Tolumonas auensis DSM 9187: one gene and its partner. The protein of the gene in region 2 interacts with the protein of the main gene of each other region in a pairwise test. Links are inferred from orthologs where the notes say so. Each region holds a gene or a part of one and is shown on either strand. Other genes may lie near its edges.

Evidence for each region. The genes of interacting proteins can lie anywhere in the genome.
Region 1: the proteins of rfaD (region 2) and menB interact in binary tests that used the Escherichia coli proteins (3 or more experiments, as listed by UniProt). The link is inferred for Tolumonas auensis DSM 9187 from one-to-one orthologs.

Annotation. Positions count from the first base shown.
Region 1 is NC_012691.1:484,061-487,264, forward strand. Bases 89-3,022 are described here. They hold menB (1,4-dihydroxy-2-naphthoyl-CoA synthase), read right to left. Parts: upstream 2,019-3,022; coding sequence 1,158-2,018; downstream 89-1,157. Other genes in these bases: menE (o-succinylbenzoate--CoA ligase), read right to left, coding at 89-148; menC (o-succinylbenzoate synthase), read right to left, coding at 136-1,062; menH (2-succinyl-6-hydroxy-2,4-cyclohexadiene-1-carboxylate synthase), read right to left, coding at 2,031-2,777; menD (2-succinyl-5-enolpyruvyl-6-hydroxy-3-cyclohexene-1-carboxylic-acid synthase), read right to left, coding at 2,774-3,022. In the rest of the region: more of menE, read right to left, coding at 1-88; more of menD, read right to left, coding at 3,023-3,204. UniProt on the Escherichia coli protein: Converts o-succinylbenzoyl-CoA (OSB-CoA) to 1,4-dihydroxy-2-naphthoyl-CoA (DHNA-CoA).
Region 2 is NC_012691.1:39,266-42,391, forward strand. The notes cover bases 55-2,910. They hold rfaD (ADP-glyceromanno-heptose 6-epimerase), read right to left. Parts: upstream 2,032-2,910; coding sequence 1,078-2,031; downstream 55-1,077. Other genes in these bases: TOLA_RS00185 (O-antigen ligase family protein), read right to left, coding at 55-993; malK (maltose/maltodextrin ABC transporter ATP-binding protein MalK), read right to left, coding at 2,131-2,910. In the rest of the region: more of TOLA_RS00185, read right to left, coding at 1-54; more of malK, read right to left, coding at 2,911-3,126. UniProt on the Escherichia coli protein: Catalyzes the interconversion between ADP-D-glycero-beta-D-manno-heptose and ADP-L-glycero-beta-D-manno-heptose via an epimerization at carbon 6 of the heptose.

The DNA of each region.
Region 1 (3,204 bases), 440 kb from region 2 along the record:
GGAGTCCGGCATGTCTGAGTTGCTGTTGCAGCGCATTGAGCCGGACGTCCAGTTGCTGGTAGCTGAGACTGACGCCGGCATTCCATAAGGCGGGTTGAGCGGGTTGCCGTTGTGCGTGTTGCCGGATCGGACAATTTAACTTTGCCATACTACCTGTAACTTTGAGACGTCGACCTGTTGTTTATCATCCAGTACTGAGCCGTTGAAATAGCGCAGTGTATCCAGCCCCGGAGCCTGTTCCGGAGACCATTCAGTGGCCAGCAACGCCAGCAAGCGGTTGCCGAGTTGTGATTCATGGCTGGATGAGATCACCACTTTGACGCCATTCGCTTTGGCTTTTACCACCAGATCATGACATTTTTCCAGAGAACCAATCAGCATCGGTTTCAGAATCAAACCTTTAAGCTGGGGGAAAAAGTCCCACTGGCCCTCACAGCAGAGGATCTCATCCAGTGCCACACCGATGCCGGTATGTGTGGCGACGGAACGGATATCCGCATAGGAGGGGCAGGGATCTTCGACATACTCGATGTGTGATGGATCGAGGTGATTCATGAACGTCCAGGCTTCTTCCCGGGTCCACTGCTGATTGGCATCAAGGATCAATTTGGTTTTCGGCGCTAGACGGATCAGCTCGCGAACCATGGACAGTTCATCCCGCATCGGATAACGAGCCACCTTCAGCTTGATCCGGATCGGGTAGTCATACAGCCACTCTTTCCAGCTCCAGATGATGTCATCGGGTGAGCCTTGCAGCAGCAGATAAGGTGGCAGTGGCGTATGTTTCAGTATCGGCCAGCTGCGGCGGGCACAATCCAGACCGAACTGGACCGAAGGACAAGAAACCGGGATGGTTTTGCCCTGTTTGAAGGCGGTTAAAAAGGCAATGGCTTCCTGTTCTGCTTCCGCCAGAGTTTCGCGGGAAAATCCGGGTAAGGGAGCGATCTCACTCCAGCTACTCCCCCAGTGCAGTAATAATCCTTCACGCTGCGTGATTGTCTGATCATGAAACGTCAGTGGCTGGGTGAGGGGCAGTTGATAACGGTACAGAGTGATATCCATGATGGACTGTCCTTATCCGCGGCAAAATTAACTTTGTTATATCATCATATATCAGATCCCGATGCAGAGATCTGCATCGGTCTGTTATTGCTGTGTTACGGATTACGCGGAAATTTATTGAAGTCAGGTTCACGTTTTTCGTTAAAGGCATTCCGTCCTTCCTGACCTTCTTCCGTCATGTAGAACAGCATAGTGGCGTTACCGGCCAGTTCCTGCAGACCGGCCTGACCATCGCAGTCGGCGTTGAGTGCCGCTTTCAGGCAGCGCAGCGCCATCGGGCTGTGCTGCAGAATTTCACGGCACCAGCGCACGGTTTCTTTTTCCAGCTCGGCCAGTGGTACCACGGTATTTACCAGCCCCATATCCAGCGCCTGCTGTGCATCATACTGACGGCAGAGGAACCAGATCTCGCGGGCTTTTTTCTGACCGACCAGACGCGCCATGTAGGAAGCGCCCCAGCCACCATCGAAGGAACCGACTTTCGGGCCAGTCTGACCGAAGCGGGCGTTGTCTGCGGCAATGGTCAGATCACACAGCATGTGCAGTACATGGCCGCCACCGATGGCATAGCCGGCAACCATCGCGACAATCGGTTTCGGACAGGTGCGGATCTGACGCTGGAAATCGAGCACGTTCAGATGATGTGTACCTTCGTCATCCTTGTATCCGCCGTAGTCACCACGCACTTTCTGGTCACCGCCAGAGCAGAACGCCAGCTCGCCTTCACCGGTCAGAATGATCACGCCGATGCTGGCATCGAAGCGGGCATCCTGCAGTGCTTTCATCATTTCCATCACAGTTAACGGGCGGAACGCATTACGCACCTGCGGGCGGTTGATGGTGATTTTGGCGATACCGTCCGCGGATTTGTGGTAACGGATGTCCTGATAGTCGGCACTGCAATCCTGCCATTCAACCGGGGCATACCAGCGGGCGTCGTCATCATGATGTTGCATAATTTTCTCTCATCAAAAGGTGAAGGCGTTCAGCCACTGCCGGATGACAGCGGCCATTGAATCGGGGGTTGCGCGGTGCAGGTTATGACCACCGGCGAGACAGGTTAACTGTAACTGCGGGTTTGTTGCGGCCAGTTGTTCGCCGACAGTCCGGAACTTCAGATCCTGCTCACCGCAAAGATACAACATTGGCAGTGAGGTCGTTTTGATCCAGCCCTGATAGTCGGCCTGCCTTGCCAGCGAACAACGGCAGAGCATGCGGGCTAATGACCGGCCGGTGTTCTGACTGCGTTCTGCAATCAAAAGTGTTCGTTCTTGTGGGCTTAAATCACTGAACACTGGTTGCTGATACCAATCCGCCAAAACATCAGGTAACGCTTCCCGATAAAAACGACGGGCCCATTGTGCATCGGCTTTGGCCCGGTTCTGACGTTCCGCGGGTGAGTTTAAACCGGGATGTGCATTTTCCAGTAACAGGCTTTGCAACCCGGCCGGATGTGTCGCCGCGAACTGTAACGCCAGACGTCCGCCGAGCGAATAACCCAGCAGATGATATTGGCGGATGTCGCGCAGGGTTAACTGTTGCTGCAGCCACACAGGGAAATCAGCCATATGCCGTAATTGCTGATTTTGTGCATTACCATGACCGGGGAGATCCAGCGCGACACAATTGATTTCCGGCAGTAAGTCGCTCAGCGGTTGCCAGTCACTGGCCGCACCAAGAAAACCATGTAGCAGAACAATATTCGGTTTGCTCACGCAGGCAGGCTCCGCACCTGCAGGGCGAAATTCTTCAGCCAGTCGGCAGCTTCTCCGGTCGCCACTTTGCATTCCAGCAGGGTGGCTCCGGGGTGTGACAGTGCTTGCTGATATGCCTGCCGGAAGCTGATGGCACCCGTCGGGGCGGCGTAAGCGAGCCGGAACTGTTCAGCGCTGGCCCGGAAATCCAGACCATGCGGCAGTTGATAGAACCGCTCACGGATCTGATTCTGCTCCGGCACCGGCAGCATATGAAAGATATTGCCGCCATCATTGTTGATGATGATCAGCACGAACGGGGCCGTCAGTTCGCGTAATAACGCCAGGCTGTTGAGATCATATAACGCAGAACTATCGCCCAGCAGCAGGGTAGTCGGCTGAGAGGTATTGGCCCGGGCAATGCCGGCAGCCGTCGCAATCAGACCGT
Region 2 (3,126 bases):
AATGCCCCGTTTGGCCATCTCATCCAGAAACTGGTTGTGAGCATGACTGTTAAAGTCATATGCCTCTTTGGTTATTAAGCCTTGTTTGTATTGCTGTTCCTGCGACTGACGCACACCGTGGTAGCCCCAGCCAAACAGTGGTTTTTCCAGAAAGCTATCCACCGAACTTTTCCAGATTTCAAAGCGGTGGCCCAGAGAGGTGTTTTTGTTTTGCCCGGACAAGTAAAGGCTGATATCGCTTTTTGCGGCTGCAATACGTGTCGGGACACCACTCTGCGGAGTCAGGCAGAACGCCACTAACAGGCATAGCGCCAGACCCATACCGAGTTTCACTTTCGGTGAGAACCAGTCTTTAAAAATACGGTAAATGACAAACAGGATGACCGGAAATAACACCCAGCCGCCGCGGGAACCGGAAAGAATACTGCCCAGAACGCCAAGGATTGAGGCTAGCGCAAAATAGACGATCAGGCCTTTGTTTGCTGTTTTTATCGACCACATCACACCACACAGACTGAGCAGACCTAGTGTCATGCTGATATCGCCACCCTGGATCGGTACCATCCATTCAAAGGCTCTGCCGTAACCCGTCACCAGTCGATCAAACAGAGCCCGGCTGCCAGCAGTAATAGCGCCGGTCGCAATGCCCAGCATTAGCCATTTAAAGCGGGGGGGATTGCGCAGACAGAACAGCAGGATCGCCGCACCCATGATGACTTTACTCGGGCGATCAAACTCTTTGATAGTTCCGCCATCGGTGAGAATCGACAGACCGTGGACCAGTGGATAGATCAGTAAAATCGCAAATAGTAGCCAGCCGTTTCTATCCAGTATCTGGTAGGTTTGTTTCCTGAAAAGCAGAGGCAATGACATGAGCAGCAACACAGCTGGTGCATAGGAGTAACCACTTCTCGTACTGATACAGAGTACACCGAACAAAAAATAGCAACTTTGAATGATCAGGGATTTTACTTGTTCACTGCTTACTGGCATGTGTGTTCCACATAAAAATTAAGCATAGCCTTAATCAGGACTATGCTTTTGGATACGTTTATTAGGTTGAGAGCCTGAGAGCTTTTATTTGTTCAGCCACGCCATGTATTCAGCAACACCTTCAGCGACGGTACGGAATTTCACGTCACAGCCGGTGGCGCGCAGCTTGGTCAGATCGGCCTGGGTAAAGCTCTGATAGCGGCCTTTCAGGTGATCCGGGAACGGGATGTATTCAATCTCGCCTTTGCCATGATGTTTCAGTACGGCTTCGGCCACGTTCTGGAATGGTTCTGCCTTGCCGGTGCCGCAGTTGAAGATACCGGATTTGTCCGGGTGATTCATAAACCACAGTACCACTTTGGCAACGTCTTCGACGTAGATGAAATCACGGGTCTGGCCGCCATTCGGGAAGCCGTCACAACCCTCGAACAGTTTGACGTTTTCACCTTTCAGCACCTGATTGTTCAGGTGGAACGCCACGCTGGCCATGCTGCCTTTATGCTGTTCACGCGGGCCGTAGACGTTGAAGTATTTCAGACCGACGATCTGCAGATCGGTTTCCGGCAGAATACGGCGGACATATTCGTCAAACAGGAATTTGGAGTAGCCGTAAACGTTCAGCGGCTGTTCAAAACGACGCTCTTCGATGAAGTTGTCATTGCGGCCACCGTAAGTCGCGGCAGACGAGGCGTAAATAAACTGCACGCCATATTCCAGACAGTAATGCAGCAGGTCTTTGGAGTATTCGTAATTCACGTCCATCACGAACTTGCCGTTCCACTCGGTGGTGGCGGAGCAGGCGCCCTGATGCAGAATGGCGCTGATGCCGCCCCACTCTTCGAAATGGTCACCGGAAACAATGCGCGCAATGAACTCGTCTTTGTCGATGTAATCAGCGATATCCAGATCGACCAGATTGACGAATTTGGTGCCGTCAGTCAGATCGTCAACCACCACGATGTCTTTACGACCCGCCTGGTTTAATGCTTTTACCAGATTACTGCCGATAAAACCGGCGCCACCAGTTACGATGATCATGTGCTATCGCCTCGCAGACGTTATCTAAAGATGCTCAGTGCTTACTGAGAATATACCGGCAGTTTATCATATTTCGTGCACAGTGCAGTTTGTTCTGATTTATACGCCGGGCTCCGGGTGCAGGCGCTGGCAGGCCCGGCCATCGGCATGGAACAAGTGGCAGCGTTCAGCGGGTAATCCGATGGTTAGCGCGGTGCCATCCCTGACCACGGCAACATCATGATGGCGGTATACCAGCGGGTGTTCTTGCCCGGCGAGTTGCAGATGGATTTGCGTTTCATTGCCGAGTTGTTCGGCTACCAGAATGGTGCCGTGCAACTGATGCGGGCTGGCGGCAGCATCCAGCAGATGTTCCGGGCGGATACCCAGTGTCATCTGATCTCCGGCTGAAACAGACGTGCCATCAACGGGAAGCCAGAGACTGGTTTGTCCGGCGATCTCTACCTGTACCCGTGCGCTTTCTGCTGCCAGTACGGTGACGGGCAGGAAATTCATTTTCGGCGAGCCGAGAAAACCGGCGACAAAACGGTTGGCCGGGTAGTGATACAGCGCCAGCGGTTTACCCACCTGCGAAACCAGTCCGCCATCCAGTACCACGATCTTATGCGCCAGTGTCATGGCTTCGATCTGATCGTGGGTCACGTAAATCATCGTGCAACCCAGACGTTTATGCAGGCGGGCCAGTTCAATGCGCATCTGTACCCGCAGCGCGGCGTCGAGGTTGGACAGCGGTTCGTCCAGCAGGAAGACATTGGGTTCGCCGACCAGGGTACGACCGATGGCGACGCGCTGGCGTTGTCCGCCGGAGAGGGCTTTTGGCTGGCGATCCAGTAATGCGCCAAGTTGCAGGATGTCGGCGGCCTGTTGTACCCGCTGCTGAATTTCGGTTTTGCTGGCGCCGGCCAGTTTCAGGCCGAAGGACATGTTGTCGGCAACCGAAAGATGCGGATAGAGCGCATACGACTGGAACACCATACCGACGCCGCGTTCGGCCGGTGGTACTTCGTTCATGCGTTGCTCGCCAATCAGCAATTCACCGGAGGTGATATCTTCCAGCCCGGCGATCATGCGCAGCAGGGTGGATTTTCCGCAGCC